3 regions of the Streptomyces sp. NPDC050548 genome follow, and region 1 is predicted to be linked to each of the others. Evidence: riboswitches for the same ligand, from Rfam matches in the RefSeq annotation. Region 1 holds a riboswitch; each other region holds the start of a gene.
The links. A riboswitch is a leader RNA that binds a small molecule or an ion and turns the genes downstream of it on or off. The one in region 1 is predicted to bind S-adenosylmethionine.
Positions count from the first base shown of each region.

Region 2: it holds a riboswitch for S-adenosylmethionine, as region 1 does, so the genes downstream of both, thrC (threonine synthase) here and ACIBJH_RS06215 (amino acid ABC transporter permease) in region 1, are expected to answer to the same signal.
Region 3: it holds a riboswitch for S-adenosylmethionine, as region 1 does, so the genes downstream of both, ACIBJH_RS13075 (aminotransferase class V-fold PLP-dependent enzyme) here and ACIBJH_RS06215 (amino acid ABC transporter permease) in region 1, are expected to answer to the same signal.

Region 1 is NZ_JBITGV010000002.1:80,437-90,678, forward strand. It holds gene ACIBJH_RS06200 (alginate lyase family protein) at 1-208, shown strand, start outside; gene ACIBJH_RS06205 (putative leader peptide) at 324-437, shown strand; gene ACIBJH_RS06210 (glutathione S-transferase C-terminal domain-containing protein) at 505-1,389, shown strand; SAM riboswitch class IV at 1,466-1,574, shown strand; gene ACIBJH_RS06215 (amino acid ABC transporter permease) at 1,909-2,889, shown strand; gene ACIBJH_RS06220 (amino acid ABC transporter ATP-binding protein) at 2,886-3,683, shown strand; gene ACIBJH_RS06225 (ABC transporter substrate-binding protein) at 3,729-4,757, shown strand; gene ACIBJH_RS06230 (GNAT family N-acetyltransferase) at 4,838-5,575, shown strand; gene ACIBJH_RS06235 (putative leader peptide) at 5,623-5,712, shown strand; gene ACIBJH_RS06240 (LLM class flavin-dependent oxidoreductase) at 5,825-7,042, shown strand; gene ACIBJH_RS06245 (NtaA/DmoA family FMN-dependent monooxygenase) at 7,062-8,435, shown strand; gene ACIBJH_RS06250 (LLM class flavin-dependent oxidoreductase) at 8,432-9,523, shown strand; gene ACIBJH_RS06255 (LLM class flavin-dependent oxidoreductase) at 9,516-10,242, shown strand, end outside.
Region 2 is NZ_JBITGV010000001.1:1,198,913-1,209,154, forward strand. It holds gene ACIBJH_RS05680 (cold-shock protein) at 10-216, opposite strand; gene ACIBJH_RS05685 (MoaD/ThiS family protein) at 648-923, opposite strand; gene thrC (threonine synthase) at 1,012-2,328, opposite strand; SAM riboswitch class I at 2,344-2,495, opposite strand; gene ACIBJH_RS05695 (glucosyl-3-phosphoglycerate synthase) at 2,678-3,622, shown strand; gene ACIBJH_RS05700 (trehalose-6-phosphate synthase) at 3,729-5,225, shown strand; gene otsB (trehalose-phosphatase) at 5,962-6,873, opposite strand; gene ACIBJH_RS05710 (DUF3263 domain-containing protein) at 6,929-7,180, opposite strand; gene ACIBJH_RS05715 (extracellular solute-binding protein) at 7,237-8,472, opposite strand; gene ACIBJH_RS05720 (ROK family protein) at 8,617-9,561, shown strand; gene nagA (N-acetylglucosamine-6-phosphate deacetylase) at 9,561-10,242, shown strand, end outside.
Region 3 is NZ_JBITGV010000003.1:625,422-635,663, reverse strand. It holds gene ACIBJH_RS13110 (hypothetical protein) at 1-49, opposite strand, end outside; gene ACIBJH_RS13105 (NlpC/P60 family protein) at 79-1,101, opposite strand; gene ACIBJH_RS13100 (NlpC/P60 family protein) at 1,322-2,356, opposite strand; gene ACIBJH_RS13095 (NYN domain-containing protein) at 2,567-3,910, opposite strand; gene ACIBJH_RS13090 (hypothetical protein) at 3,948-4,187, opposite strand; gene ACIBJH_RS13085 (rhomboid family intramembrane serine protease) at 4,349-5,134, shown strand; gene ACIBJH_RS13080 (Lrp/AsnC family transcriptional regulator) at 5,131-5,412, shown strand; gene ACIBJH_RS13075 (aminotransferase class V-fold PLP-dependent enzyme) at 5,644-7,017, opposite strand; SAM riboswitch class IV at 7,184-7,300, opposite strand; gene trpD (anthranilate phosphoribosyltransferase) at 7,381-8,445, opposite strand; gene ACIBJH_RS13065 (cytochrome bc complex cytochrome b subunit) at 8,580-10,211, opposite strand; gene ACIBJH_RS13060 (Rieske 2Fe-2S domain-containing protein) at 10,208-10,242, opposite strand, start outside.

The DNA of each region.
Region 1 (10,242 bases):
GGTGATCTCCGCCTCCTCGCGCGGCCAGATCCGGCCGGTGTGGGCGATGCTCCACTTCCACTACAACCGGCGGATCGGCCTCGACGACAAGTACATCTCGGCCATGTACTACAACCTCGTCGCACCCGAGGGCGGGGGAGGTGACTACGGCACCGACAGCGGTGGCTACGACCAGCTCGGCTTCGGGACCCTGATGTACGCGAAGTAGCGGCCCGGCCTGTCCACGGGTCGGGACCTGTGCCCGACCCGTGGACGCCCTCTTGACCCCGGGCGACGGTGGATCGACACTCCAGTAGGGAATCCTAGTGAACAGGTAGGGAAACATGGGGCGCCTTGAGCCGGTCACCACCAGCCGAGTGGACCGTTCGCCCCTTCTGACCTCCCGCCGTCACATCGATCTGCTGCGGGTGTGCAGCGCCATGAGCCCACTGCGCTGAGCCCCGTCCACCGTTCGACGACGCTTCCGCCGCGCGTACGTCCACGCGCCCGTACCCGGGGAGTCCCATGTCCGTCACGTCTCTCGCCGCCGTCCCCTCACCCCGCTCCGCCCCCCTGTTCAGGGGCCGGATCGGGAGCGACGCGCGCAGCGGGCACTACGCCGTGCCGCGCCGCTACCGCCTCCATCTGTCCACCGCCTGCGCCGACGGCCTGCGCATCGCCGTCACCCACAGCCTCCTCGGCCTCCACGAGAGCTGTCCGGCCGTGTTCCTCTCCGCCGTACCCGACTGTCCGAGTGGTGGACACTCCGAACTGCGCCTGCTCTACGAGGCGAGCGCCCACCGCTACTCCGGACCGGCCGCAGCGCCCGTGCTCAGCGACGACTGGTCCGGCCGCATCGTCAGCACCCACGCCCCCGACATCACCCGCGACCTCGCCCGGCACTTCGGTGCGGGCGGACCCCGGCTCTACCCGTGCGGCGCCGAGTCGGAGATCGAGGCCGTCGAGCGGCTCTGCGCACAGGGCATCGAGGACGCGGCACAGCGCGCCGGAGCGGCCGGTGGCGAACAGGCCGAGCGCGACGAAGCCCTCGGCCTGCTGCTGGAGACACTGGGCTCGCTCGACCGCTGGCTGGACGGCCGCGAGCACATGATCCGCGACGAACTCACCGCAGCCGATGTCGAGTTGTGGGTGACCCTGGTGCAGCTCGACACCGTGCACCGCTACCACCTGGACGCCGCCGCCGTGCAGAGCGTCGCCGACCACCCCCACCTGTGGGCCTACGCCCGCCGGCTGGCCGCCCACCCCGCCTTCGGCACCCATCTGGACCTCGACGGCATCGCCCGCCGCCACCACGCCCGCTGCCAGGGCTTGGAGGCCGCCGGTGCCGCTGTCCAGATCCTGGACTGGGCGGCCCATGCGGCGGACGAAACGGGAGCTTGCCGCAGTTGAGCGGCGTGCCCACCGTCCAGTTGGTGGACGGCCGTTGACATTCGTTCGGGCAATTGTCTTAACTTGCGGCCAGAACGGTCATGAGTGTCAGCGACAAGCCCTGGCTTGCTGACCGGCAACCCTCGCACGCGGTGGGGTGCCCCAGGTGACGACCGGACCGGATGACGTTTCGGTAAGCGCGAGGCCCCGCGGGGCCGGAACAGTGACAGGTGACGCCATGTACGCAGCTCTCAGGACGGCCACATGCCGTCCGCAGGGCTGCGTACGGTCGTACGCCAACCTGTTCGTCGCCGACCGCGCTGTCGATCTGCTCCGGGTCAGCAGCGCACTGTGTACCGCACCGGGCCGCGCCCGCTGTCGGGCCTGACGACCAGTCGGCCCACGCACCTCTGACGCACACCCGATCCCGCCGGTGTGCCTGCCCCTTCCCCGCCCCCGGTCCCGCGCACCCGCGCGTGCCGTCCGCCGTCGCGCGTCCACCGCCACGGACCGGGGTCTGTGAACCCGCCGGAGCCCACCATGAGTGAACCCCCAGGCACCACTGTGTCCCTGGCCGACGCCCCCGCAGCAGACGCCCCGTCAAAACCCCTCACCGCACAGCGAGTTCAGCCGCTGCGCCGGCCCGGCCGGTGGATCGTCACCCTGGTCGTGCTGGTGGTGGCCGCCCAGTTCGTCCACGGGCTGGTCACCAACTCCTTCTACCAGTGGGACCGCTTCGGCTACTGGTTCCTGCGCCCGACGATCCTCGACGGACTCGTCATCACCCTCGAAGTCGCCGCGCTCAGCGCGGTGTTGGGTCTCCTCGGCGGCATCCTGCTCGCCCTGGCCCGACTCTCCAAGAGCCCGGTGCTGCGCGCGGTGAGCTGGATCTATGTGTGGGCGCTGCGCTCGATCCCGCTCATCGTGGTGCTGATCTTCCTCTACAACTTCAGCGCCCTCTACCAGACGCTCAGCATCGGCGTCCCCTTCGGACCCGCCTTCTTCTCCGTCGACGAGTCGAAGCTCGCCACCGACATGGTCGTCGCCGTCGTCGGACTCAGCCTCAACGAGGCGGCGTACGCGGCCGAAGTGGTCCGCGGCGGCATCCTCTCCGTCGACCAGGGCCAGCACGAGGCGGCCTCCGCCCTCGGCCTCCCCAAGGGCTACCAGTTCCGCAGAATCGTCTTCCCGCAGGCGCTGCGCTCCATCACCCCGAACTACGTCAACCAGCTGATCGGCCTGATCAAGAGCACCTCGCTGGTCTTCTACGTCTCGCTGCTCGACCTGTTCGGCTCCGCGCAGACGATGGGCTCCACCTACCCAGGCGACATCGTGCCGCTGCTCCTGGTCGTCACCGTCTGGTACCTGATCCTGACCAGCGTGGTGTCCGTCATCCAGTTCTACGTCGAGCGGCACTACGCCCGGGGCGCCACCCGCAACCTGCCGCCCACCCCGATCCAGAAACTCCGCACCGGTGTCACCGATCTGCGGGCCCGCATCCGCAGGGAGACCGCCGTATGACCACGAACACCGTCGAACCCCTGGCGGACATCACACCCGCCGCCGTAGAGGTGCACGACGTCCACAAGTGGTACGGCGCCCACCGCGTGCTGGACGGCGTCGACCTCACCGTGCGGCCCGGCGAGGTCACCGTGATCCTCGGCCCGTCCGGTTCCGGCAAGTCCACGCTGCTGCGGGTCATCAACCACCTGGAGAAGCCCGAGATCGGTTACGTCAGCGTCAACGGCGAACTCATCGGGGTGAAGCAACAGGGCGGACGGCTCAAGGAGTTGAGCGAGCGTGCCATCCTCGCGCAGCGCAGCCGGATCGGGTTCGTCTTCCAGAACTTCAACCTCTTCCCGCACCTGACCGTCCTCGACAACGTGGCCGCCGCCCCGGTCGCCACCGGCAGGCTCGGCAAGCCCGAAGCCCTGGAACTGGCAAGGGAGTTGCTGGGCCGCGTAGGTCTCGCCGAGAAGAGCGGCGCCTACCCGAGGCAGCTCTCCGGCGGCCAGCAGCAGCGCGTCGCCATCGCACGGGCACTGGCCCTCCGCCCCGGCGTCATTCTCTTCGACGAGCCGACCTCCGCCCTCGACCCCGAACTCGTCGGCGAAGTCCTCTCCGTCATCAAGGACTTGGCGACCAGCGGCACCACCCTCGTCATCGTCACCCACGAGATCGGCTTCGCCCGCGAGGTCGCCGACCGGGTCGTCTTCATCGACGGCGGAAAGATCGTCGAACAGGGCCCGCCCCACGAGGTCCTCGACAGGCCACAGCACGAACGGACCAGGGACTTCCTCAGCAAGGTCCTCTGAACCCCTTCCTCACCTTCACCCTCGACACCGAGCCTAGGAACAGCCATGTCTACTCTCAGCCTGCGCAGCAGAATCACTCGCGGACTCACCGCGGGAACCGTCCTCGCTTCCCTCGCCGGTGGTCTCGCGGCCTGCGGCGGCGACAGTGACGCGGCCACCACGTCCGGCGGTGCCGCCTCCGGCACGGTCACCGTGGGCGCCTTCTCCCTCGGTGCGGCCAAGGAGGCGAAGCTCAAGGTCGCCGAAGTGAAGTCGATCAGCGCCGAGTTGCCCAAGTCCATAGCGAAGAGCGGCAAGCTGGAGATCGGCGTCGGCTTCCTGCCCGCCGGCTCCCCGCCGCTCGGCTACGTGGGCTCGGACCAGAAGACCCTCACCGGTTCCGAGACCGACATCGCCCGCCTGGTCGCCGCCGTCCTCGGCCTCAAGCCCGAGCTGAAGAACTCCACTTGGGAGAGCCTCTTCATCGGCCTCGACAGCGGAAAGGTCGATGTCGCCTTCTCCAACGTCACCGACACCGAGGAGCGCAAGGCGAAGTACGAGTTCGCGTCCTACCGCGAGGACAACCTCGGCTTCGCGGTGAAGGCCGACAACTCCTGGAACTTCGACGGCAATTACGAGAACCTCGCCGGCAAGACCGTCGCCGTGGGCGCGGGCACCAACCAGGAGCGGATCCTCCTGGAGTGGAAGAAGAAGCTGGCCGCCGAGGGCAAGAAGGCGCTCACCGTCAAGTACTTCCAGGACAACAACAGCACCTACCTCGCGCTGGCCTCCGGGAAGATCGACGCCTACCTCGCCCCCAACCCCTCGGTCGCCTACCAGGTCTCCTCGACCAAGGGCACGGCCAAGGCGGTCCGCAACGCGGGCACGTACTCCGGCGCCGGATCCACCCTCCAGGGCCTGATCGCGGCCACCGCGAAGAAGAACAGCGGCCTCGCCAAGCCCCTCGCGGACGCCATCAACTACCTGATCAAGAACGGTCAGTACGCGAAGTGGCTGGCCGCCTGGAACCTCTCCAACGAGGCCGTCGCCAAGTCCGAGATCAACCCGCCCGGACTGCCGAAGACCGACTCCTGACCCACCCTCTCAGCAAGGGGACCCCGCCACGCCCCGGCGGGGTCCCCGCCCCGTGCGACCAGTACCGGAGCCGTCACCCGATGTCTTCCACCGCCAGTATCGAAACGACCACCTCCCACGTCCTGGACAACCCGGCCTGGGCCGCGCTCACCGGCCCGCACGCCCACCTCGCCGAACGCGTCGGCCGCGCCGCCCGCTACCCCGTCGACGTGGCCGGCTTCAACGCCATCACCGACAACGACGACCGACGCGCCTGGGCCGACCTGGCCACGCTCATCGGCCCCGGCTCCACCGCCGCCGTGCGCGGAGTGAGCGAGACCCCGGACGGCTGGGAGATCGTCCGTTCCGGACAGGGCGTCCAGCTGGTGGACACCGGCCTGCGGGCCGAACCCGACCCTGAGGCCGTCCTCCTCGGCCCCGACGACGTGCCCGAGATCCTCGACCTGGTCGCCCGCACCGAACCCGGCCCCTACCTGCCCCGCACCGTCGAGATGGGCACCTACCTCGGCATCCGCCACGAAGGCCGACTCGTCGCGCTCGCCGGCGAACGCCTCCACCCGCCCGGCTGGACCGAGATCAGCGCCGTGTGCACCGACCCCGACCACCGCGGCCGGGGCCTGGCCACCCGCCTGGTCCGCGCCGTCGCAGCCGGCATCAAGGAACGCGGCGACCACCCTTTCCTGCACGCCGCGGCCACCAACACCGACGCCATCCGGCTGTACGAGTCGATCGGCTTCACCCTGCGCGCCCGTACCGTCTTCTCGCTCGTACGGTTCACCGGCCCGACTTCCGCCGCCGATCCGGAAGAAACGGCATAGCCGTGCGGTTGCCCCCTATGAAGCCGGAATCCGTGGAGGTGGAGCACATGTGCGGCACCGCGGTCCTCCACGTGCGACTCACCACGCGACAGCACATAGACCTGCTGCGCGTGGCCGGCGCGCTCTGTCGCCCCTGACCCTCCCCCAGCCTTCGGCCGGGGGGACCCCCATTCGCTGCGCTCCCCAGCCGCCGTGCGCCCCTGTCCATGGGCCGGCGATCTCGTACGGACCTTCAGGAAGGCACCACTCGTGTCATCGACCTCCCCTTCTCCTCTGCATCTCGCCGTCGCCCTCGACGGCACCGGCTGGCACCCCGCCTCCTGGCGCGAGCCGGTGGCCCGGCCCCGCGACCTGTTCACCGCCGCCTACTGGGCCGACCAGGTCGCCGAGGCCGAGCGCGGCCTTCTCGACTTCGTGACCTTCGAGGACGGCCTCGGCCTCCAGTCCTCGCGCTACGGCGAACTGGACGGCCGCACCGACCAGGTCCGCGGCCGCCTCGACGCCGTACTCGTCGCGGCCCGCATCGCACCGCTCACCAGCCACATAGGCCTGGTCCCGACGGTGGTGTCCACGCACACGGAGCCGTTCCACATATCCAAGGCGATCGCCACCCTCGACTACGTCAGCACCGGCCGCGCCGGTGTGCGGGTGCAGCTCTCCGCCCGGCCGCACGAGGCCGACCATTTCGGCAGGCGCGACTTCCCGCCGATCGACCTGGAGAGCCTGCGCACCCCGGCCGGACAGGAACGGCTCGCCGAGCACTTCGACGAGGCCGCCGACTACATCGAGGTCGTGCGCCGCCTCTGGGACAGCTGGGAGGGCGACGCCGAGATCCGGGACACAGCCACCGGCCGCTTCGTCGACCGCGACAAGCTGCACTACATCGACTTCGAGGGCCGCCACTTCAGCGTCAAGGGCCCCTCCATCACCCCCCGGCCGCCGCAGGGCCAGCCGATCGTCAGCTCCCTGGCCCACCAGACGATCCCGTACCGGCTGGTGGCCCGCGCCACCGACATCGGCTACGTCACCCCGCACGACACCGACGAGGCACGCGCGATCGTCGCGGAGATCCGCGCCGAACAGCAGGCCGCCGGACGCGCCGACGAGCTCCTGCACATCTTCGGCGACCTGGTCGTCTTCCTCGACGACGACGAGGCCACGGCCGCCGCCCGCCGCGAGCGCCTCGACGCCCTCGCGGGGGTGCCGTACACCAGCGACGCCCGGATCTTCGCCGGTACGCCCGCCCAACTCGCGGACCTCCTTCAGGAGTTGCAGTCGGCGGGGCTGACCGGTTTCCGGTTGCGGCCCGCCGTCGCCGGGCACGACCTGCCGGCGATCACCCAGGGGCTGGTCCCCGAACTCCAGCGCCGGAACGCCTTCCGCCGCGCCTACGAGGCCGACACCCTGCGCGGCCTGCTGGGGCTCGCCCGCCCCGCCAACCGCTACGCCGCTGCCGCGAACGCCTGAGCCGGAGGGACCGTACGACATGAGCAAGCCCCTGAAGCAGATCCACCTGGCCGCCCACTTCCCCGGTGTCAACAACACCACCGTGTGGAGCGACCCCGCGGCCGGCAGCCACATCGAGTTCAGCTCCTTCGCGCACTTCGCGAAGACCGCCGAGCGCGCCAAGTTCGACTTCCTCTTCCTCGCCGAGGGCCTGCGGCTGCGCGAACAGGGCGGAAAGATCTACGACTTGGACGTGGTCGGCCGCCCCGACACCTTCACGATCCTCGCCGCGCTCGCCGCCGTCACCGAACACCTCGGCCTGACCGGCACCATCAACTCCACCTTCAACGAGCCCTACGAGGTGGCCCGCCAGTTCGCCAGCCTCGATCACCTCTCCGACGGCCGCGCCGCCTGGAACGTGGTCACTTCCTGGGACGCGTTCACCGGAGAGAACTTCCGCCGCGGCGGCTTCCTCCCGCAGGACGAGCGCTACTCCCGGGCCAAGGAGTTCCTAGCCACCACCAACGAACTCTTCGACTCCTGGCACGGCGACGAGATCCTCGCCGACCAGGCCACCGGCACCTTCCTGACCGACGCCAAGGTCGGAGCCTTCGTCCACAAGGGCCAACACTTCGACATCCACGGTCAGTTCAACGTCCCGCGCTCCCCGCAGGGCCGCCCCGTCATCTTCCAGGCCGGCGACTCCGACGAAGGCCGAGAGTTCGCGGCCTCCTCCGCCGACGCCATCTTCAGCCGGTACAGCACCCTCACCGAGGGCCAGGCCTTCTACACCGACGTCAAGTCCCGACTCGCCAAGTACGGCCGCAGGTCGGACCAGTTGCTGATCCTCCCGGCCGCGACCTTCGTGCTCGGTGACACCGACGCCGAGGCGGAGGACCTCGCGAAGGAGGTCCGCCGCCAGCAGGTCAGCGGCGCCACCGCCATCAAGCACCTGGAGTTCGTCTGGAACCGGGACCTCTCCTCCTACGACCCGGACGGCCCGCTCCCCGACATCGACCCCGACGTCAGCGACAACCACATCTCCAAGGGCCGCGCCCAAGTACGCATGTACCGCGACCCGTTGGCCACCGCCCGCGAGTGGCGCGAGCGGGCCGCCGCCAACAACTGGTCCATCCGCGACCTGGTCATCGAGACCGGCAACCGGCAGGCCTTCATCGGCTCCCCGTCCACTGTGGCGAAGACCATCAACGACTTCGTGCAGGCCGACGCCAGCGACGGCTTCATCCTCGTCCCGCACATCACCCCGACCGGCCTCGACCCCTTCGCCGACAAGGTCGTCCCGCTGCTCCAGGAACAGGGCGTCTTCCGCACCGAGTACGAGGGCCCGACCCTCCGCGACCACCTCGGCCTGGCCCACCCCGACGAGGTGCGCGAGGAACGGGCGGCGTCGTGAAGTTCCTCGCGATCACGCTCATCGTCCACCGCCCCGACCCGGTCACGGGCATCCAGAAGCCGACCCACGAACGCTTCCGCGAGGTCCTCGAAAACGCCGTACTGGCCGAGGAGTTGGGCCTCGACGGCTTCGGCGTGGGGGAGCGGCACGAGCGGCCCTTCATCTCCTCCTCGCCGACCGTCGTCCTCAGCCATGTCGCCGCGCTCACCCGCCGCATCCGCCTCTTCACGGCGGTCACCACGCTGAGCCTCCTCGACCCGGTCCGGGCCTACGAGGATTACGCGACACTCGACCACCTCTCCGGCGGACGCCTCGACCTGATCATCGGCAAGGGCAACGGCACCGCCCAGCGCGAACTGTTCCATGTCACGCCCGAGGACCAGTGGGAGCGCAACGCCGAGAGCTACGAGGTGTTCCGGCAGCTCTGGCGGCAGGACAAGGTGACGGCGAAGACCCGGTTCCGCCCGGAGTTGAAGGACGCCGAGGTGTGGCCGCGGCCCTACCAACAGCCGATCCGGGTCTGGCACGGCAGCGCCACCAGCAAGGAGAGCGTCGACCTGGCCGCCCGCTACGGCGACCCGCTGTTCTCCGCGAACGTCACCAACCCCATAGAGCCGTATGCCGAGTTGATCCGCTACTACCGGGAACGCTGGGAGCACTACGGCCACGACCCGGCGGACATCGCGGTGGGCGCGGGCACGGCCGGCCTCTACGTCGCTCCCACGACACAGGAGGCGCTGGCCGCCTACCGCCCGGTCTTCGAGAACAATCTCGCCTTCCAGAAACAGATCGGCCTGCCCATCGTCTTCGAGACCCTGGAGGACTACGTCGAGCGCAGCTCCGCGCTGATCGGCAGCCCGCAGCAGATCATCGACAAGGTGCACCGCTATCACGAGCAGTTCGGGCACAGCGTTCTCCATCTCCACGCGGACGCCGGCGGTTTGACGGACCGTCAGCACCGTGACTCGCTGGAGCTGTTCGGGTCGGCGGTGGCTCCCGTGCTGCGCAAGGACATCCCGGATCCGCCGTTCGCCTGGGGCCCGGTACTGCCGGAGGCGTCGACCAGTGAGGAGCCCGCGCATGCCTGACATCCCTCTCGGAGTCCTCGACCTGGTCCCGATCTCCTCCGGCTCCACCGCGCCCGAGGCCCTGCGCAACTCCATCGAACTCGCGCGCAGGGCCGAGGAGTTCGGGTACGCCCGCTACTGGTTCGCCGAGCACCACCTCAACCCCGGGGTCGCGGGCACGTCCCCCGCGGTGGTCCTGGCCCTGACGGCGTCCGCGACCTCCACCATCCGGCTCGGCTCCGGCGCCGTACAACTCGGCCACCGCACCGCGCTGTCCACGGTCGAGGAGTTCGGCCTGCTCGACGCGCTGCACCCCGGCCGCTTCGACCTGGGCCTGGGCCGCTCGGGCGGCCGACCATCACCCCCACTGCCCTCGTCGACCCCGATCGTCGACGGCCGGGCCCCCAACGGCCTGCGCATTCCGCCCCGTTTCTCCTTCGAGTTCCTCCTCGGCTCACCCCGGATCGCCCTCCAGCGCAAGCTGCTCCTGCTGCCCAAGGCCGAGTCCCAGGAGTACGGCGAGCAGATCGACGACGTCCTCGCGCTGCTGGCCGGCACGTACCGCTCCCCGGAGGGTGTCGAGGCACACGTGGTACCGGGCGAAGGCGCCGATGTCGAACTGTGGATCCTGGGCAGCAGCGGGGGCATCAGCGCCGAGGTGGCGGGCCGCAACGGCCTCCGCTTCGCGGCGAATTACCACGTCAGCCCGGCCAGTGTCCTTGAGGCGGCGGACGGTTACC
Region 2 (10,242 bases), on a different contig from region 1:
GCGCGTGCTTCAGCCGGTCGCGAGCCGGACCATGTCCGCCTGCGGCCCCTTCTGACCCTGCGAGATCTCGAAATCGACCCGCTGACCCTCTTCCAGGGTGCGGTAGCCGTCCATCTGAATCGCGCTGTAGTGGACGAAAACATCCGCACCACCGTCGACCGCGATGAAGCCGTACCCCTTCTCCGCGTTGAACCATTTGACGGTGCCCTGAGCCATGCCTAACTCCCCTATTACTGGCCCTTGCACGGATCCGCACTTCGCGGATCCGGGTCAGACCTCACCCCCCACAGGATTGGGGGCGTGCGCCGGAACGCGTCGACCGCGGCCGAATGTATCCGTCCAACTGCCGTCTGCAACAGGTCAATCCGACGAGAATTCCGGGCAGGACCGGTCGGGAATTTACGGATAATTCGTCCGACTTCAGGGCAAGTCGGGCCGGATAAAGGGCACATAAGGCGCAAAAGACCTGCACACTTTGGCTGCTTCTCATCGCACGCGGAGCCGGTACTCATATGCGTTCGGCATGCCGAGTGGAGCGCGTTCCCCAACTGTACCCCGCTCAACCATAGAGAATTGCCCCCTCCGCTTCTCCAGCGGAGGGGGCAATTCGATGAACTCTCGGTAATCGGCATTACCCAGGGTAACGATCAGCCTCCGGCAACGGCCGGGATGATCGAGACGCCGGCCCCGTCCGGAGTCGCCGTCTCCAGCCCCTGCTCGAACCGCACGTCGTCGTCGTTGACGTACACGTTGACGAACCGACGCAGCTTCCCCTGGTCGTCGAGGACCCGGGCGGAGATCCCGGTGTGGTTCTTCTCCAGGTCACTGATGACCTCGGCGAGGGTGGCGCCTTCGGCGGCGACCTCTGCCTTGCCGCCGGTGTAGGTGCGCAGGATGGTGGGGATGCGAACGGTCACGCTCATGACTTTCAACCTCCGGTCAGGTGGGGGCCTTTAGGGGCGCGGGGAACTGCGCGACCAGCCCCCACCGGCCCGCAGACGAACAACGACGCTAGGACGCGAGCCCAGCCTCCCTGAACGACTCAAGACTCGGCCGGATCGTCGCGGTGAGCCCAGTACCGGCAACCGCGTCCAACGTCTTCAGACCGTCCCCGGTGTTCAGCACCACCGTGGTCAACGTCGGATCCAGCAGCCCGTTCTCGATCAGCTTCTTCGCCACCCCGACGGTCACCCCACCGGCGGTCTCCGCGAAGATCCCCTCCGTGCGCGCCAGCAGCTTGATCGCGTCCACACACTGCTCATCGGTGACGTCCTCCACGGCACCGCCCGTACGCCGGGCGATGTCCAGCACGTAGGGCCCGTCCGCGGGGTTCCCGATGGCGAGGGACTTCGCGATGGTGTTCGGCTTCTGCGGCCGTACGACGTCGTGCCCCGCCTTGTACGCGACGGACACCGGCGAGCAGCCCTCCGCCTGGGCGCCGAAGATCTTGTACGGCTTGTCCTCGACGAGACCGAGCTTGATCAGCTCCTGCAGGCCCTTGTCGATCTTCGTGAGCTGCGAGCCGGAGGCGATCGGCACGACCAGCTGGTCGGGAAGCTGCCAGCCGAGCTGCTCGCAGATCTCGTACGCCAGGGTCTTGGAGCCCTCCGCGTAGTACGGCCGCAGGTTGACGTTGACGAAGCCCCAGCCCTCGCCGGCCGGGTCGCCGATCAGCTCGGAGCAGAAGCGGTTCACGTCGTCGTAGTTGCCCTCGATGCCGACCAGCTCGCCGCCGTAGACCGCGGCCATGACGACCTTGCCCTGCTCCAGGTCGTGCGGGATGAACACGCAGGAGCGGAAGCCGGCCCGGGCGGCGGCGGCACCGACGGCGCCGGCGAGGTTGCCGGTGGAGGAGCAGGAGAGGGTGGTGAAGTCGAAGGCGCGGGCGGCCTCGATGGCCTGTGCCACGACGCGGTCCTTGAAGGAGTGCGTCGGATTGCCGGAGTCGTCCTTCACGAACAACTTGCCCGCGTCGACGCCCAGTTCGCGGGCGAGGTTGTCGGCCTGGACGAGCTTGGTCCAGCCGGGGTTGATGTTCGGCTTGGTCGCCACGTCGGCGGGGACGGGCAGGAGGGGCGCGTAACGCCAGATGTTCGCGGGGCCCGCTTCGATCCGCTTGCGGAGCTCTTCGGTGTCGTAGGCCGAGAAGTCGTAGGCGATCTCCAGCGGGCCGAAACACTCCTCGCAGGCGAAGACCGGGCCGAGCGGGACGCGGTGGCCGCACTCGCGGCAGGAGAGCGCGGTGGCGGGGCCGAGATCAACGGCGTCTGCGGACTTCGTGTCCGTCTTCGCGGGGTTCGTGGTGCTTGCAACAGTCTGCGCAGCCATGGAGGCGAGGCCCTTTCCTCATCTTCCTCACGACGCGTTTCGCCGTGAGACGGATTTGGCACCTTCCCGAGCCGGGAGCCTCGGCGCATGGTCACCATGCGGCAAGACCGGCTGGAGGGTTGCCGGGGCTTCAACGGGCCGTATCCCTCTGCCCCTCTGGATGAGCGGTGTTCAGTTGTGTATGCAATTGTCTCGCCGACGGCCCCCGACATGCGATGGTCATCAGCGTTGTTCAAGACTGTAACCGAAGGCCAGGACAGTTGAGTGAGCCGTCCGAACCGCGAGATGGATCACATACTCACTGTCTGTGACCAGTCCTCGCCGAGAGAACGCAGAGGAGCCGCGCAACGTGCTGAAGGAAGTCGAGCACTGGCTGAGCACCCGCTCCTGGTCCCTGACCGATCGGCCGCTCCACAAGATCCTGGCCGCGAAGCACCGCACGGGCCAGTCGGTCTCCGTCGTGCTGCCCGCGCTCAACGAGGAGGCGACGGTCGGTGAGATCGTCGCGATCATCCGTCACGACCTCATGCAGCAGGTCCCGCTCGTCGACGAGATCGTCGTCGTCGACTCCGGGTCCACCGACCGCACCTCCGAGGTGGCCGCCGCGGCGGGCGCCCGGGTCGTGCACCGCGACGACATCCTGCCCCGCATCCCCACCGTGCCCGGCAAGGGCGAGGTGCTGTGGCGCTCGCTGCTGGTCACCAGCGGCGACATCGTCTGCTTCATCGACGCGGACCTGAAGGAGTTCTCCTCCGACTTCGTCACCGGGATCGTGGGCCCGCTGCTCACCGACCCCGGCGTCGACCTCGTCAAGGCGATGTACGACCGCCCGCTGGGCGGCGCGGCCGGCCAGGGCGGACGTGTCACCGAGATGATGGCCCGCCCGCTGCTGAACATGCACTGGCCTCAACTGGCCGGATTCGTCCAGCCGTTGGGCGGCGAGTACGCGGCCCGGCGCTCGCTGCTCGAACAGCTGCCGTTCCCCGTCGGGTACGGCGTCGAGTTGGGCATGCTCGTCGACGCGCTGCACCTGGTGGGCCTGGACGCCCTCGCCCAGGTCGACGTGGGTGTGCGCAAGCACCGGCACCAGGACGGGCAGGCACTGGGGCGGATGGCCGCGCAGATCTACCGCACGGCACAGCTGAGGCTGGCCCGCGGGCATCTCATCCGGCCGTCCCTGACCCAGTTCGAGCGGGGGCCGGACGGTTTCGAGCCGCGCACGTACTCCGTGGACACGGAGGAACGGCCGCCGATGGCGGACATCACCGAGTACCAGTCGCGCAAGGTGGCGTAGCCGACGGCACGACAGCCAGGGCCCGGGGGCCGTATACGGACTCCGACAGTCCGCCGCGGGCCGTCCGTACGTTTGAGTGTTTCCGGGCCGGGCTAGGTTGTGCCGTATGGCTTCCACGGCTTCCACGCCCTCTCCCGGTGCAGCTCAGGTGCTCGTCGCGTCCAATCGCGGCCCGGTCTCGTACGAGGTGGGCGACGACGGTTCGCTGCACGCCCGGCGCGGGGGCGGCGGGCTGGTGTCGGGTCTTTCGGCGATCGGGCCGGACGCGGGGGCGCTGTGGGTGTGCTCGGCGCTGTCGGAGGGTGACCGGGAGGCGGTACGGCGGGGCGTCGGCGAGGACGGTGTGCGGATGCTCGCCATTCCGGCCGACGTGCACGCCGACGCGTACAACGGCATCGCCAACTCCGTGCTCTGGTTCGTCCACCACATGCTGTACCAGACCCCGCTGGAGCCGGTCTTCGACGCGGAGTTCCGGCGCCAGTGGGAGTCGTACGAGACATACAACCGGGCGTTCGCCGAGGCGCTGGCCCAGGAGGCGGCCGAGGGCGCGGCGGTACTGGTGCAGGACTACCACCTGTGTCTGGTCCCGGGGATGCTGAGGGAGTTGCGGCCGGACCTGCGGATCGGACACTTCTCGCACACGCCGTGGGCGCCGCAGGACTACTTCCGGATGCTGCCCGACGACATCCAGGCGCGGCTGATGGAGGGCATGCTCGGGGCGGACCGGGTGGGGTTCCTGACCTGGCGCTGGGCGACGGCGTTCCAGAACTGCGCGGGCGGGGTCGACACCGATCGCTGGCTCTCCACGTGGCCGTCGGGCGCCCCGCGGGCCATCGAGCACCTGGGGAAGGACGGGCCCACCCACCAGGAGCGGATCACCCGCCGGACGCTCATCGGTGTGCACGGGCTCGGCGCCGACGCCGAGTTCCTGCACGCGCGCTCGCACCAGGCGGACGTCGAGGAGCGGATGGCCGCGCTGCGCGAGGAGATCGGCGAGGGCCGCCGGACCATCGTCCGCGTCGACCGCACCGAACTCTCCAAGAACATCGTGCGCGGACTGCTGGCCTACCGCCAACTCCTCGACGACCACCCCGAGTGGCGGGAGCGGGTCGTGCACGTGGCCTTCGCCTACCCGTCCCGGCAGGACCTCGCCGTGTACCGGAACTACACGGCCGAGGTGCAACGGGTCGCCGACGAGATCAACTCCCTTTACCAGACGCCCGGCTGGACCCCGGTCGTCCTCCACGTCAAGGACGACTTCGCCCGCTCCCTCGCCGCGTACCGCCTCGCCGACGTGGCCCTCGTCAACCCCATCCGCGACGGCATGAACCTCGTCGCCAAGGAGGTCCCGGTCGTCTCCGACGAGGGCTGCGCGCTGGTCCTGTCCCGCGAGGCGGGCGCGTTCCAGGAACTGGGCAAGGACGCGATCGCCGTCAACCCGTACGACGTGATCGGCACGGCCGACGCCCTCCACGAGGCCCTGACCATGCCGGCCGAGGAACGCGCCGAACGAACAAAGAGGCTGGCCGTCGCGGCCACGGCACTCCCCCCGGCCCAGTGGTTCCTGGAACAGCTGAACGCGCTGCGGGACCAGGCGAGTTGATCGTCGGGCGCGGGCGTTAGAGCGCCGGGGAGACCGGCCGACGGGCGCCCGGGCAGCCGCGACGACCTGACCCGGCGCCCGCCAACACCCGCGCACGATCAGCCGAGTTCACGGGCCCGCGTCAACGGCAGGGCCACGGTCCCGGCGGACGACGCCCGCCACGCCGTTGCAGCGGGCCCGACTCGCCGCTGCCCGCGCCGGGCGCAGGACCTGACACCCCACCCGGCCTCCTCCGCCAACACCCGCCCCGATCAACCCAGTTGATGACGACGGGCGGGTGGCGTACCGCCGGGACCGCCGACCGGTGACGCCCGGGCCCGGCCCGACAATCCGGCCCAGCACCCGCCAACACCCGCGCACGATCAGCCGAGTTCACGGGCCCGCGTCAACGGCAGGGCCACGGTCCCGGCGGACGACGCCCGCCACGCCGTTGCGGCGGGCCCGACTCGCCGCTGCCCGCGCCGGGCGCAGGACCGGACCCCTGCTGACCTCCTCCGCCAACACCCGCCCTGATCAGCCCAGTTGATGACCACGGGCGGGAGGCGCCGAACACCGGACCGCCGACCGGGGGCACCCGGACCGACGCGAAAACCTGAACCGGCACCACCAACACCCCACCTGATTACCCCCGTTGATGGCCACCGACGGGGGCGCCGGAACGCCGAGAAAGCCAGCCGGGGGCACCCGGACCGACGCGACGAACCGACCCAGCGCGCCCGTCAACACCCCCACACAATCAGCCCAGTTGAGCGGCGAGAGCCGACAGCAGGCCTACAACCCCCGCCGCCCCGTCCACCACCAGGTCCGCCCTCTCCCGCAGTTCTGTCACCTCGTCGTTGCCGCTGCACACGAGGAGGCCGGGGAGGCCGTCGGAGCGGAGTTTTTCCACGGCGGCGAAGGCGGGGAGGTCGCCGAGGTCGTCGCCGGCGTAGAGGACGGACTCGGCGTTCGTCTCGCGGAGGTAGTCGGCGAGGGCGACTCCCTTGTCCATGCCCGGTGGGCGCAACTCCAGGACCAGGCGGCCCGGTTCGACGATCAGGCCGTGGCGGGTGGCGAGGTCGGTGAGGGGGGCGCGGAGGGCCTCGAAGGCGGCCTGGGGGTCCGTGGCGCGGCGGGTGTGGACGGCGAGGGCGCGGCCCTTCTCCTCGATCCAGGTGCCCTGCCACGCGCCGATCCGGTCGAGGAAGCCCGGGAGTTCGGCGCGGACGGCGGCCACACCCGGGTGCTGGGCGGGGGCGCTGACGGTGCTGGTGACCGCGTCCCAGCGTTCCGTGCCGTAGTGGCCGAGGACGACGAGGTGTTCCAGGCCCGGGACGCCCGCGAAGCCGCCGTTGCGGACCGCCACGCCCGCCGGGCGGCCGGTGATCACGGCGACGGAGGCGACCTTCGGGGCGAGGGCGGCCAGCGCGGGCACCGCGCCCGGGTGTGCACGGGCCTGCTCGGGGTCCGCGACGATCGGTGCGAGTGTGCCGTCGAAGTCGAGTCCGATCACCGCGGCGGAGGGGCGCGCGAGGATCGCTTCCAGGCCCTCACGCCCGGCACTGGTACGAGGGATCGGCAGGGTCGGCAGTGCGTCCGGGGAAGGGGAAGGGGAATGGGAATGGGAAGGGGAATGGACTGGATCGGTGGAGTCCTCAGGGCTGCCCATACAACGACCCTATCCGGGCGGAGCCGACCGCACCCCTCGCCCCTCGGCCGGACCCTCACCGCTCCGAACGCCGCGTCTCACGGACCCGTCTCAGCCTGTTCACCGTGACCGGGTCGTGGGCGAGCGCCCGCTCGTCGTCCAGCAGGGCGTTGAGCAGCTGGTAGTAGCGCACGGGGACCAGGCCCAGTTCCTCGCGTATCGCGCGCTCCTTCGCGCCGGGGCCCGGGAAGCCGCGGCGCTCCAGCGCGAGGATGTCCTGTTCCCTCCGGTGCAGGGGCGGGAGACGCGAGGGGCGGTCCTTGTCCATGCCCTGCACCGTAACCCCCGCCACCGACAACGGCCCCGGCCCGGCCCGGCCGCCGCCTACTTGCCGCTCTCCGCCAGCGAGGCCGCCGCCTGCAGCTGCCCCAGCACCGCGCCCGGGCTGCCGTTCGCGGCGACCGCCTGCCCTATGCGCTTCTTGATGTCGGCGCTGACCGCGGCCCAGGAGGTGTTGCCGACCGGGTAGAGCGTGGAGAGGGGGAGTTCCTCCAGGAAGGGGCGGAGGTCCTGGTCCTGCTTCGACGCCTCCATCACCTTCGACGCGGAGTTCGTCACCGGCAGCAGGTCGTACTCGCGGGAGAAGGCGAGCACGTTCTTCTCGCTGTAGACGTAGTCGAGGAAGTCACCGATCTGGTCGCGGTGGCCGTTCTGCTTGAACGCGGCCATCCAGTCGGCGACGCCCATCGTGGTCTTGGCCTTGCCGGTGCGCCCCGGCATCGCGACCGTGCCGAACTTGACGCCCTTCTTGGCCGCCTGCTGGATGAGGGTCGGGTGACCGTTGAGCATGCCTACGTCACCGTCGGCGAAGGCGGCGAACGCGTCCGCGCGGTTGAGCTTGGCGGGTGCGACGGGTCCGGTCAGGCCCTTGCCGACGAGGTTGTCGCGCAGCCAGGTGAAGGTGGAGATGTTCTCCGCGGAGTCGAGGGTGTAGGTGCTGCCGAGGTCGTCGGTGTAGCCGCCGCCCCCGCCGAGCAGCCACTGCATGGTCTCGGCCTGCGCCTCCTCGGAGCCGAGCGGCAGCGCGAACGGGTACTTCACGCCCCGCTCCTTCAACGCCTCGGCGTCGGCGGCCAGTTCGCGCCAGTTCTTGGGCGGGGTCAGACCGGCGTCGGCGAAGAGGGTCTTGTTGTAGAAGAGGACGCGCGTGGACGCGGCGAACGGCATGCCGTACTGGACGTGGTCGACATTCCCGGCGTCCGCGAGCGGCTCCAGGAAATCCGCCTCCACGGGGATGGAGAGCAGGTCGGCGGTGGAGTACAGCCTGCCCTCGTCGGCGTAGTCGGCGTACGCGCCGATCTGCGCCATGTCCGGGGCCTTCCCCGCGTCGACCATGGCCCTGACCTTGGCGTCGACCTCGTTCCACGAGTACACGCTGACGTCGACCTTCACACCGGGGTGCTTCGCCTCGTACGCCTTGACGAGCGCGTCCCAGTACTTCCGCGAACTGTTGGACGCGGAGTCGCCGTAGTCGGCGGCGACGAGTCTCAGGGTGACGTCACCGGAGTCCCCGCCGAGGCCGCAGCCGCCGAGGACCGCCGTCATGCCCAGTACGGACATCGCCGCGATCATTCCTGTCCTGCGCCGCTGCACTGCTGACTCCCCAAAGCTTTGCTGTCGTGACGTTCGCTCCGCGAACCCATAAGGTCTACACCACGTAAGTGGACTAGACCTCTCGCGGGTAGACGGGCCACACTGTCCCCCGTGAGACATGTCATCGCCCTCGACGTGGGCGGCACCGGGATGAAAGCCGCCCTAGTGGGCGCCGACGGCGAGCTGCTGCACCGGGCCCGCCGGGCGACCGGCCGCGAGCGCGGACCGGACGCGGTCGTCGAGCACATCCTCGGCTTCGCCGCCGAGCTGCGCGCGTACGGCGAGGAGCGGTACGGCGAGCCCGCGTCCGCCGCCGGAGTCGCCGTCCCCGGCATCGTCGACGCCGAGCGGGGCATCGCCGCCTACTCGGCCAACCTCGGCTGGCGCGACGTACCCCTGCGCGACCTGCTCGCCGCCCGGCTCGGCGGTGTCCCGGTCGCCCTCGGCCACGACGTCCGCACCGGCGGCCTCGCCGAGGGCCGCATCGGCGCGGGCAAGGGCGCCGACCGCTTCCTGTTCGTACCGCTGGGCACCGGCATAGCGGGCGCGATCGGCATCGACGGCCGGGTGGAGGCGGGCGCCCACGGCTTCGCGGGCGAGATCGGCCACATCGTCGTACGCCCCGGCGGCGCCCCCTGCCCCTGCGGCCAGACCGGCTGCCTGGAGCGGTACGCGTCCGCGGCGGCGGTGACCGAGGCGTGGACGGCCGTTTCCGGCGCCCCGGACGCGGACGCGGCGGACTGCGCGAAGGCGGTCGCCTCCGGGGACCCCCGCGCGGAAAAAGTCTGGCAGGAAGCCGTGGACGCCCTCGCCGACGGCCTCGTCACCGCCCTCACCCTCCTGGACCCCCGCACGATCATCATCGGTGGCGGCCTGGCCGAGGCGGGGGAAACGTTGTTCACACCACTCCGGGAGGCGGTCGAGACCAGGATCACCTTCCAGAAACTTCCGACGATCGTCCCCGCGGCCCTGGGAGACACCGCCGGATGCCTCGGTGCCGGCCTCCTGGCCTGGGATCTCCTACACACCACTGACCGCACGGAGGTAACGCCCTAATGGCAACTCCCTCAGGGGCGCGGGGAACTGCGCGACCAGCCCCCACCGGCCCGCACCCCGCAACGGCGAACGCACCCCTGATCCTGTCCGGCGCGAACGTGGTCCTCCCCACCGGCATCGTGCGCGGCGGCCGAGTCATCGTGGACGGCACGAAGATCACCGATGCCGCCCCCGACAACGCCCAAGTACTCGACGTCACCGGCCACTGGCTCGTACCGGGATTCGTCGACCTCCACAACCACGGCGGCGGCGGAGCCTCCTTCACCTCCGGCACCGTCGAGGACGTCCTCAAGGGCATCCACACCCACCGCCTGCACGGCACGACGACCCTCGTCGCCTCGACCGTCACCGGCGAGATGGACTTCCTGACCCACCGCGCCGGCCTCCTCTCCGAACTGGCCGAGCAGGGCGACCTCGCCGGCATCCACTTCGAGGGCCCGTTCATCTCCCCGTGCCGCAAGGGCGCCCACTCCGAGGCCCTGCTGCGCGAGCCCGACCCCGCGGACGTGCGCAAGCTGGTCGACGCGGCGCGCGGCAGCGCCAAGATGGTCACGCTGGCGACCGAACTCCCGGGCGGCCTCGACTCCGTACGGCTGCTCGTCGAGCACGGCGTCATCGCGGCGATCGGGCACACGGACGCGTCGTACGAGCAGACGGTGGAGGCGATCGACGCGGGCGCGA
Region 3 (10,242 bases), on a different contig from region 1:
GACACAGCGCGAGCACTCCGGAGCGCGACGCCCGCCTACGACCAGTCACTTCCCGATCGTACGACCCTTTCGCGCCGGTCAGACCCTCGTGACCGACGAGACCGGCATCATGCCGACCGGGTCGTAGCGCACCGGCGCGCCGGGGTAGGGGGCGTGGATGACCTGGCCGTTGCCCGCGTACATCGCGACATGGCTGGCGTCGGAGCGGTAGACGACCAGATCGCCGGGCTGCGCCTGGGAGAGCGGGATCTGGTGGCCGGCGTAGCGCTGCTCCTGCGAGGTGCGCGGGAGGTGGACGCCCGCCCGGGCGTACGACCACTGCATCAGGCCGGAGCAGTCGAAGCCGCTGGGGCCGGTGGCGCCCCAGACGTAGGGCTTGCCGAGGGCGGACTGGGCGGCGGCCACGGCGGCCGCGGCGCGGCCCGAGGACGGGACGCCGGCGCCGAGGTCGGGGATGTCCACGCGGGAGGAGCGGGAGGCCCGGTCGAAGGCGGCGCGGTCGGCGAGCGGCATCCCGTTGAGGATCTGGCGGGCCTTGGCGAGCTTGCCCTCGACGGTCTTCTTGTGACCGGCGACGGCCTTGCGGCTGCGCTCCAGTTCGGCGAGGTGTCCGGAGGCCTCGCTGCGCTCCTGCGCGAGTTCGCGCATGGCGTCCTGGAGGTCCTTCAGCTCGCCCGCCTGCTCGGTGGTGATGCGGTCGAGGACGGAGGCCTTGTCGAGGTAGTCGGCCGGGTCGTCGGAGAACAGCAGCGCGACGGTGGGGTCGATGCCGCCGGAGCGGTACTGGGCGCCGGCGAGCGAACCCAGCGCGTCCCGCATGGTGTTGATGCGCTGCTGCTGCCGGGCGATCCGGTCCTGGGCGTCGCTGACCTGCCGGTGCAGCTGCCCGGCGCGCTCGTCGGCCTTGTCGTAGGCCTGGGTCGCCTTCTCGGCCTCCTGGTAGAGCCGGTCCACCTCGGCCCGGGCGTCGTCGTGCGGCGCGGCCATGGCGGAGGTGGCCGGAAGGGCGCCCAGTGCCGCGGCGGCGGCGGACATCACACAGACCGCGGCACTGGCGCCTCGGTCGAACCCGGACGGTGCTTGGCGACGACGGGATCCCACGGGAAGCCGCACTCCTTCCGCTGGCGGACACGGACCGCTCCCCCGATGCGGGGAAACGCGCCAGACAGTAGCTCTGTGAAGGGGTGCGGGCCAAAGACCTCCGCGGACACACAACGTGACGCCCCGCCTATGACGCAGGTCATGGGCGGGGCGTGGAGTCAGCGTGGTGTGTCGTAATTCGCCCGTTCGGGCGGTCCGGAACGACCGGATACGGACCGGATCAGATCCGGACGCCGAACTCGAACGTCATGTTGCCGATCGCCTCGTAGCGGACCACGGCACCGGTGTGCGGGGCGTGCAGCACCTGGCCGTTGCCGGCGTAGAGGCCGACGTGGTGGTAGTCGCCGTAGAAGATGACCAGGTCGCCGACCTTGAGGTCGCTCTCGCTGTAGATCCGGGTACCGGCGTTCGCCTGCGCCTCGGAGGTGCGGGGTATGGAGACACCCGCCTGCGCGTAGGCCCAGGAGGTGAGGCCGGAGCAGTCGAAGGAGGAGGGGCCGGAGGCGCCGTAGACGTACGGGGAGCCGATCACGGACTGGGCGGCGGCGAAGGCCGCGGCGGCGCGGCTGGAGGCGGAACCGGTGTTGCCGAGGTTCACGCGGGAGGTGGAGCGGCTGGCCGCGTTGGCCTGCTCCTTGGCGAGGGCCGCCTTCTCCGCCGCCGTCAGGGTGTTGAGCAGCTTCTGGGCCGAGGCCAGCTTCGCCTTGACCTCGTCCTTCTTCTTCTTGAGCTCGGTGCGGGTGGCGGAGAGGTCCTTGAGCTTGGTGCTCGCCTCCGCGCGCTCCTGGGCGAGTTCGCGCTGCTTGCTCTGGATCTTCGTGAGCGCCTCGACCTGCTGAGCGCTCAACTGGTCCATGGTGGACGCCTTGTCGAGGTAGTCGCTCGGGTCCGAGGAGAGGAAGAGCTGGATCGACGGGTCGATGCCGCCGGTGCGGTACTGGGCGCTGGCCATGGTGCCGAGGCCGTCCCGGAGCTTGTTGAGCTCCTCCTGGCCGCGGGCCACGTTGTCCTGGATGGTGGAGATCTCCTTCTGGAGCTTCTCCTGCTTCTCCTGGGCCCCGTCGAGCTTCTCGGTGGCCTGCTCGGCCTGCTCGTAGAGGGCGTCGACCTTCGACTTGACCTCGTCCTTGCTGGGCTTCTCGCTCGGCGCGGCGTTGGCGGCCTGAGCGCTGAAGGCAACGGCGGCAGCGGCTGCGGTGGTCAGCACGGTGACACGCGTGCGGCTCGGCTGCTTCGGTCGACGATGGGACGCCACGGAGTCGAGCTCCTTCTATTGAGTGATCACCCGTTCGGAGGTTCGAGGCACGACCCTAGTGATGATCCTGTGATCAGTTCAAATCCTCACACGAAAAAATGCCGTCACTCAAAGCATTCTTTGCACATAACCAACATGCAGTGATGGCCGATTGACGCTACGTTGCGTGACCGATCGGTCAATTCCGGCATTAAACCTGTACGTTGACCTTCACGACAGTCGCTTGAGGAGTACCGCAGAAGCGACGGGCCGCGCGCCCGCCTTCGCGATGCCGTCGGCCACCTCACGGTCGGTCGAGGCGACGATGACCGGCCTCCCCGGCGGCTCCGCGCGCACCAGCTGGCGGATCAACTCGTCGGCGGTGACGCCCGGTTTGGAGAACAGCACCCGTACTCCGCGCGGCGGCGCGAGCAGCACCGGCGCGGCCAGCTCGGCCCCGTCGAAGACACAGGTGACCTCGGCGCCGGTCTGCGCGGCCAGCTGGGAGAGCTGCCCCAGCAGCCTCAACCGCTGTTTCTCCAGGGGCATTTGGGGATAGCCGGTCTTGGTGACGTTGTAGCCGTCGACGACCAGATGGGCCTGCGGCAGCGCGAGCAACTGGTCCAGGATCGCGGGGTCGTTCTCGGACAGCGCCCGCGCCGCGATGTCTTTCGGGGTCATTCGTCCCGGTTCGACCGCGTCGACGGTCTCGGCGGGCCGTACGGAGACGGGCGGCAGCGCCAGTTCGCGGCGCAGCCCCTGGGTCGCCTCCAGTACGGTGTCGAGCAGCAGCCGTACCCGCATGTCCTCGACGCTGCGCCCCTCCCGGGCCGCCTTGCGGGTGGCCTCCAGGGCCGCCTCCGCCTCGGCGAGCCGGGCCTTGAGCCGCCGGCCCTCGCTCTCGGCCGCGGACAGCTGCGCCTGGCCCTCGGCGCGCGCGGTGTCCGTCTCGGCGCGCAGTTTGCGCAGGGCGGCCTCACCGCGCTTGATGTCGCTGTGCGCGGACCGCAGCTTGCGGTGCAGCGATTCCGTTTCCTTCTTCGCCGCGTCCAGCTCGGTGCGCAACCGCTCGGTCTCGGTCCGGGTCGCGTCCCGCGCCTGCGCCAACTCCTCGCGCAGCCGCTCCAGTTCGGCCCGGCTCTCCTCGTCGGCGCGCTCGGCGTCGGCGCGCAGCGCCTCCTCGCCGGCGGCGGTCACCAGCTTGACCCAGCCGGTGGGGCGCAGCACATAGGCCGCGGCCGCCACGTCGAGCGGATCCGCGGCCGGGGGCGGCGAGCCGGAGTCGAGGGCGCCGGTCAGCTCCGGCTGGGTCTCTCTCAGCTTCTCCCCGATACGCTGCCGGAACAGCGGATCGGTCTCCAGCGCGGCGGCCATCGCGTTGCCGGCGAACTTGGCGCGCCGGTTGGGGGCGAAGCGGGCGTACTGTCGTAGCTGCGCGGGCAGTTCGGCGACGGTGAGACCGCCGAACCCGTCCGACACGATCTGTACGACTCTCCTCCGCACGCCGTCGGGCAGCGGACGGTCGAGCACCTCGGCGGCGCCGTCGCCCGGCCCCCCGCCTGAGTTCTCCACCATCCCTCACACCCCAATACGTGTGCGGGGCCGCTCCCTCTCAGGAGCCGGCGCCCGGCCTGTCCACGAGTTCCACCTGATCCACGGCGTTGCACCAGCGGCAGCGCACCGACTCGATGGTCTCACTGACCACCTCGCGCTCCTCCACCTTCGGCTCACCCGCCAGGTCCAGGTGGAGGTACTCCACGACCTTCGACGAACGCGTCACGTCGAAGCGCGTGAGGTTGCCGCAGAGGGTGCAGCGCCACCGCGTCGAGGCGGTCGGCAGGGGTACCGTCATCGTGGCTGTCCGCTTCCTTCTTGTTCCAGTTTCCGTGATCGCCGGTTTGCCCGGCGAGTGTGGCTCGTAACCCTACGGCCTGGCGGGTACTCGCCGCTCGGTCGTCCACAGCGGCGAGGCACCCTGCCCCGGTGCGTCCCGTTACGTCATGCTCTGTATCCATGATCAGCACCTGGGCGACAGCGGCCGTCAGAGCCCTCCGGAACACCTCGGCACCGATGACATACGCCCTGATCGCCCTGTGCTGTCTGATCTTCGTCCTCGGCCCGGCCTCGGGCTTCGTCCCCTCCTACGGCACCGGGGACGCGCTGCTCGCCGCCCAGCGGGCGTACTTCCACCGCTGGGGAGTGGTACCGGCCGACCTGTTCGCGAGCCCGGGGCGAGAGGCGCTGACCCCGGTCACCGCCCTTTTCATTCACGGCAGCTGGATCCATCTCCTCGGCAACATGCTCTTCCTCTACGTCTTCGGAGCGATGACCGAGGAACGTCTTGGCCGAGTCGAGTTCACCCTCTTCTACCTGGCCTGCGGTTATCTGGCACTGCTGGGCTACGCGCTGGCCAACGCCGACTCCGCGCAGTCGCTGGTCGGCGCGTCCGGGGCGATCTCGGCGGTCCTCGGGGCGTTTCTCTACCTCTTCCCCCGGGCCCGCGTGACGAGCCTCCTCCCCTTCCTCTTCTTCCTGCCGCTGCGCTTCCCGGCGTGGGTCGTACTCCCGTTCTGGGCGGCGCTGCAGTGGCTCGCGGCGGGCCAGGCCGCACAGGGGCCCGGGGTGGCGTACCTCGCCCACCTGGTGGGCTTCACGCTGGGGTTCGGTTACGCGTGGGTCAGATTCAGGAAAAAGAAGGGCCCGAAGGGCGGCCTTGGAAGGGCGGTGGCGGGCGACGGGCGGGCGACTAGAGTGAGGGCCGCCCCAGCAACGGTCCCCGAGGGAGAGAACCAGCCGTGATCACCGCGATCGTCCTCATCAAGACCAGCGTGGACCGGATTCCGGAGATCGCCGAGTCGATCGCCGCGCTCGAATCCGTGAGCGAGGTCTTCTCCGTCACCGGTACGTACGACTTGATCGCGATGGTGCGGGTGCGACAGCACGAGGACCTGGCGGAGGTCATCCCCGGCCGGATCAGCAAGATCCCGGGCGTCGAGGGCACGGACACGCACGTGGCGTTCCGGACGTACTCCCAGCACGATCTTGAGGCTGCGTTCGCCATTGGGCTGGATTCTTGAGGTTGGGCGCCTAGTGGGGTGGGGGGCGCGGATCGTTTGCGACTGACCGTGCGTTGTGGCTGGTCGCGCAGTTCCCCGCGCCCCTGGGTGGGCTGCTCCCGAGGCCCGTCACCCGGAACCGTCGGGACGCACCGTCCTGTGTCTGCGTCACGTCCGCCCAGCGACGGACCTGCACACCGTACGGCCGCCGCCGCTCCGCTCGCCCCAAGTAGAATCCCCACCCCTGGACGGTCACACCGCCGGCACGCAACGGCCGTCCTGCGTACGGTAGTTCCACTTCGCGCCGTCGGTCACCAGTTCCCGTACTGCCGTCACGAAACGCTCGACGTGCTCGTCCGGGGTGCCCGCGCCGAAGCTGACGCGGATGGCGTTGAGGGACTTCTCGCCGGGGGCCGCCTCGGGGGAGCCGCACTCGCCCTGGGTCCCCGGGTCGCTGCCGAGCAGGGTGCGGACCAGGGGGTGGGCGCAGAAGAGGCCGTCGCGGACGCCGATGCCGTACTCGGCGGAGAGGGCGGCTGCGAAGTGGGAGCTGTTCCAGCCTTCGACGACGAAGGAGATCACGCCCACGCGCGGGGCGTCGTCGCCGAAGAGGGACAGGACCTTGACCTGGGGGATCGCCGCCAGGCCCGCGCGGACCTCGGCGATCAGGTGCTGCTCGCGGGCCACCAGCGCGTCGAAGCCCGCCTCCGTCAGCGCCTTGCAGGCCGACGCGATGGAGTAGGCGCCGATGACGTTCGGGGAGCCGGCCTCGTGGCGGGCGGCGCTGTCGTGCCACTCCACGTCAACTCCCCCGTCCTCACGCCGAGTTACCTTGCGGCTGGCGCCGCCGCCCGCGAGGTAGGGGTCGGCGGCCTGGAGCCAGTCGGCGCGGCCGGCGAGGACTCCGGAGCCGAAGGGGGCGTACAGCTTGTGGCCGGAGAAGGCGATCCAGTCGACGTCGAGGTCCTGGACGGACACCGGGTGGTGCGGGGCGAGTTGGGCGGCGTCTAGAACGATCCGGGCGCCGTGGGCGTGAGCCGCGGCGGCCAACTCCCGTACCGGCCACAGCTCGCCGGTGACGTTCGAGGCGCCGGTGACGCAGACCAGGGCCGGGCTGTAGGGGTCACGGGCGGCGAGGGCCTGCTGCAGGGTCTCGACGGCCTGGGCCGGAGTGCGCGGGGCGTTGAGGTAGGTGACCCGGGCGTCCTTCCAGGGCAGCAGGGACGCGTGGTGCTCGGTCTCGAAGACGAAGACCTGGCAGTCGGCGGGGAGGGCCGCGGCGAGGAGGTTCAGGGAGTCCGTGGTGGAGCGGGTGAAGATCAGCTGGTCGTCGGGGCGGCAGTCCAGGAACTCCTCGACCGTCTTCCGCGCGTTCTCGAAGAGGTCCGTCGACAGCTGCGAGAGGTAGCCGGCGCCTCGGTGGACGCTGCCGTAGTACGGGGCGTAGGCCGCCACGTCGTCCCAGACGCGCTGGAGGGCGGGGGCGCTGGCCGCGTAGTCGAGCGCCGCGTAGGTGACCTCGCCGCCCGTGACGAGCGGGACGGTGACATCCCGGCCGAGAACGGGCAGCGCCCCCGAAATGTCACTGCAAAGCGTCGTAGCGGTGGCCGTGGTGGAGACAGACATGGCGAACTCCTGTGAGAGGCAAGGCGGTTCCGCCGTGCGAGCGGGACATGGCTCAAGCACGGAGGGGGTGAAAGGGGATGTGCGGAGGCGGGGCTCGACGCCCTATCGCATTCGCTTGCTCACAGAGGGCTCCCTCGATGACCAGGACCCCTGGTGTCTTTCGAGGGGCCCGCGCTTGCCGCAGACCTCGCTGCCTACGGCCTGGTCTTCACCCGGGGCACCCCGCCACGGACGGAGGGTTGCCGGACAGTCGGCCGGGGCCTCATGACTGTCACTCATGACCTGGTCGGAAAACGTACGTGAAGTGATCGTCGTCCCGCAACCCGTGTCCGGATCGCGGGACGACGACCGCCGTACGGACGGCTACGCGTTGGTGGCGGCCGCCCAGCGCTCCAGGGTCCGCTTGGCGGCACCCGAGTCGATCGACTCCGCCGCCTTCTCCATCCCGGCCCTGATCCGGTCCGCCAACGGCCCGTCCCCCCGCTCCAGCGCCACCAGGGCAGCCGCCGAGTTCAGGAGTACGGCGTCCCGCACCGGGCCCGGCTCGCCGTCCAGGAGGCGGCGGGCGACGCCCGCGTTGTAGTCGGGGTCGGCGCCGCGCAGGGCCTCCACGGGGACGAGTTCGAGGCCGACGTCCCGGGGATCGAAGGACTCCTCGGTGACCTTGCCGTCGCGGACGATCCACACCCGGGAGGTCGCCGTGGTCGTCAGCTCGTCCAGACCGTCGTCACCGCGGAACACCAGCGCGGAGGAGCCGCGCTCGGCGAGCACGCCCGCGATGAGCCCGGCCATACGGGTGTCGAAGCAGCCGACCGCCGACGAGGTGACCTTCGCCGGGTTGGTGAGCGGGCCGAGGAGGTTGAACGCGGTCGGAATCCCCAGCGCCCCCCGGACCGCGCCGACGAACCGCATCGACGGGTGGAACTTGGCCGCGAAACAGAAGGTGATCCCGGCCTCCGCCGCCACCCGCGCCACCTGCTCGGTCGGCAGGTTCAGATTGATGCCGAGCTTCTCCAGCACGTCTGAGGAACCGCTCGCCGAGGACGCGGCCCGGTTGCCGTGCTTGACGACCTTCGCCCCCGTACCGGCGATCACGATCGCGGACATCGTCGAGATGTTGACCGTCTTGGCCCGGTCGCCGCCCGTACCGACGATGTCGACGGCAGGACCCGGAATGTCCAGCGGCTTCGCGTGGGCGTACATCGTCTCGACGAGACCGGTGATCTCCTCGACCGTCTCGCCCTTGGCCCGCAGCGCCACCAGGAAGCCCGCGATCTGCGCGTCCGCGGCCTCACCGCTCATGATGCGGTCCATCGCCCACGCCGTGTCGGCGGTGCTCAGGTCCTGTCCGGCCAGCAGCGCGCTCAGTACGTCGGGCCAGGAACGGGCCGCCGCGGTGTCGCCTCCAGCGGGGGTCACAGCGCTCATACGGCCGCTCCTGAGTGTCGTAGAAACATGGTTCAAATATGCGTCCCCACCCTATCCAGCTCAGGACACGGCGAAGGGCCCCGTCCGGTGTTCGGACGGGGCCCTTCGACTGTGGCGTGGCGACGCCTCAGCGATCAGTGGTGGCCGTGGCCGCTCGTGATCTCCTTGTACTCCTCGACGGTGGGCTTGGCGATCTGGGACTCCTCGCCGTAGTACGCCTCGCTCAGCTTGGCGCGCAGCTTCTCGGTGCCCTTGACCTTGCGCTCGACACCGTTCTCGTCGACCGTCGCGCCGATCGCGGCCGGCACGTACTGCTCGTGCGCGGTGAGCGTGTGCAGCGCGTCCTGGCTGAGCGGCTCGTGGATCTCGACGAACTCACCGTGCGGCAGGCGCTTGATGATGCCCGACTCGCGGCCGTGCAGCACCTTGTCCTTGTCGCGGCGCTGGAGGCCGAGGCAGATCCGCTTGGTGGCGATGAAGACGAGCACCGGCACCACGAAGAAGGCGACACGCACGAACCAGGTGATCGAGTTGATCGACAGGTGGAAGTGCGTGGCCCAGATGTCGTTGCCGCCACCGACGAGCAGGACGAAGTACCACGAGATCCACGCGGCACCGAAGGCCGTACGGGTCGGGACGTTGCGCGGGCGGTCCAGGATGTGGTGCTCGCTCTTGTCGCCGGTGACCCAGGACTCGATGAACGGGTAGACCGCGATCGCGACCAGGACCAGCGGGAAGATGATCAGCGGGATGAACACGCCCAGGACGAGCGTGTGACCCCAGAAGTTGATCTCCCAGCCGGGCATGAAGCGGATCAGGCCCTCGGAGAAGCCCATGTACCAGTCGGGCTGGGCGCCCGTGGACACCATGTCCGGGCGGTACGGGCCCATGGCCCAGATCGGGTTGATCGAGGCGATCGCCGCGATGGCCGCGATGACACCGAAGACCAGGAAGAAGAAGCCTCCGGCCTTGGCCATGTAGACCGGCAGCAGCGGCATGCCCACGACGTTGTTGTTCGTCTTTCCGGGACCCGCGAACTGCGTGTGCTTGTGGTAGAAGACCAGGATCAGGTGGCCGACCACCAGACCGAGCATGATGCCCGGCAGCAGCAGGATGTGGATCGAGTAGAACCGCGCGACGAAGTCGCCGCCCGGGAACTCTCCGCCGAAGAGGAAGAACGACAGGTACGTGCCGACGATCGGCACGGACAGGACCGCGCCCTCCATGAAGCGGACACCGGTGCCGGAGAGCAGGTCGTCCGGGAGCGAGTAACCGGTGAAGCCGGTGAACATGCCCAGGACGAACAGCAGGAAGCCGAACAGCCAGTTGACCTCACGCGGCTTGCGGAACGCACCCGTGAAGAACACGCGCATCATGTGCACGAACATGGCGGCCAGGAAGATCAGCGCCGCCCAGTGGTGGATCTGCCGGATCAGCAGACCGCCGCGCACATCGAAGGAGATGTGCATCGTCGAGTTGAACGCCTCCGACATCAGCTGCCCCTGGAGCGGGACATAGCTGCCGTGGTACGTCACCTCGTTCATCGACGGGTGGAAGAACAGCGTCAGATACACACCCGTGAGGATGATGATGATGAAGCTGTAGAGGCAGACCTCGCCCAGCATGAACGACCAGTGGTCGGGGAAGATCTTGCGCATGTTGGACTTGGCCAGGGAGTAGATCCCGAGGCGTCCGTCCGCCCAGTCGGCGATCTTCTCGCCGGCCGGTGCTTTGTCGCGCCGCTCGTTGGTCTCGTTGGTGCTCATCCGCGCTCCCAGAATGCAGGACCGACGGGCT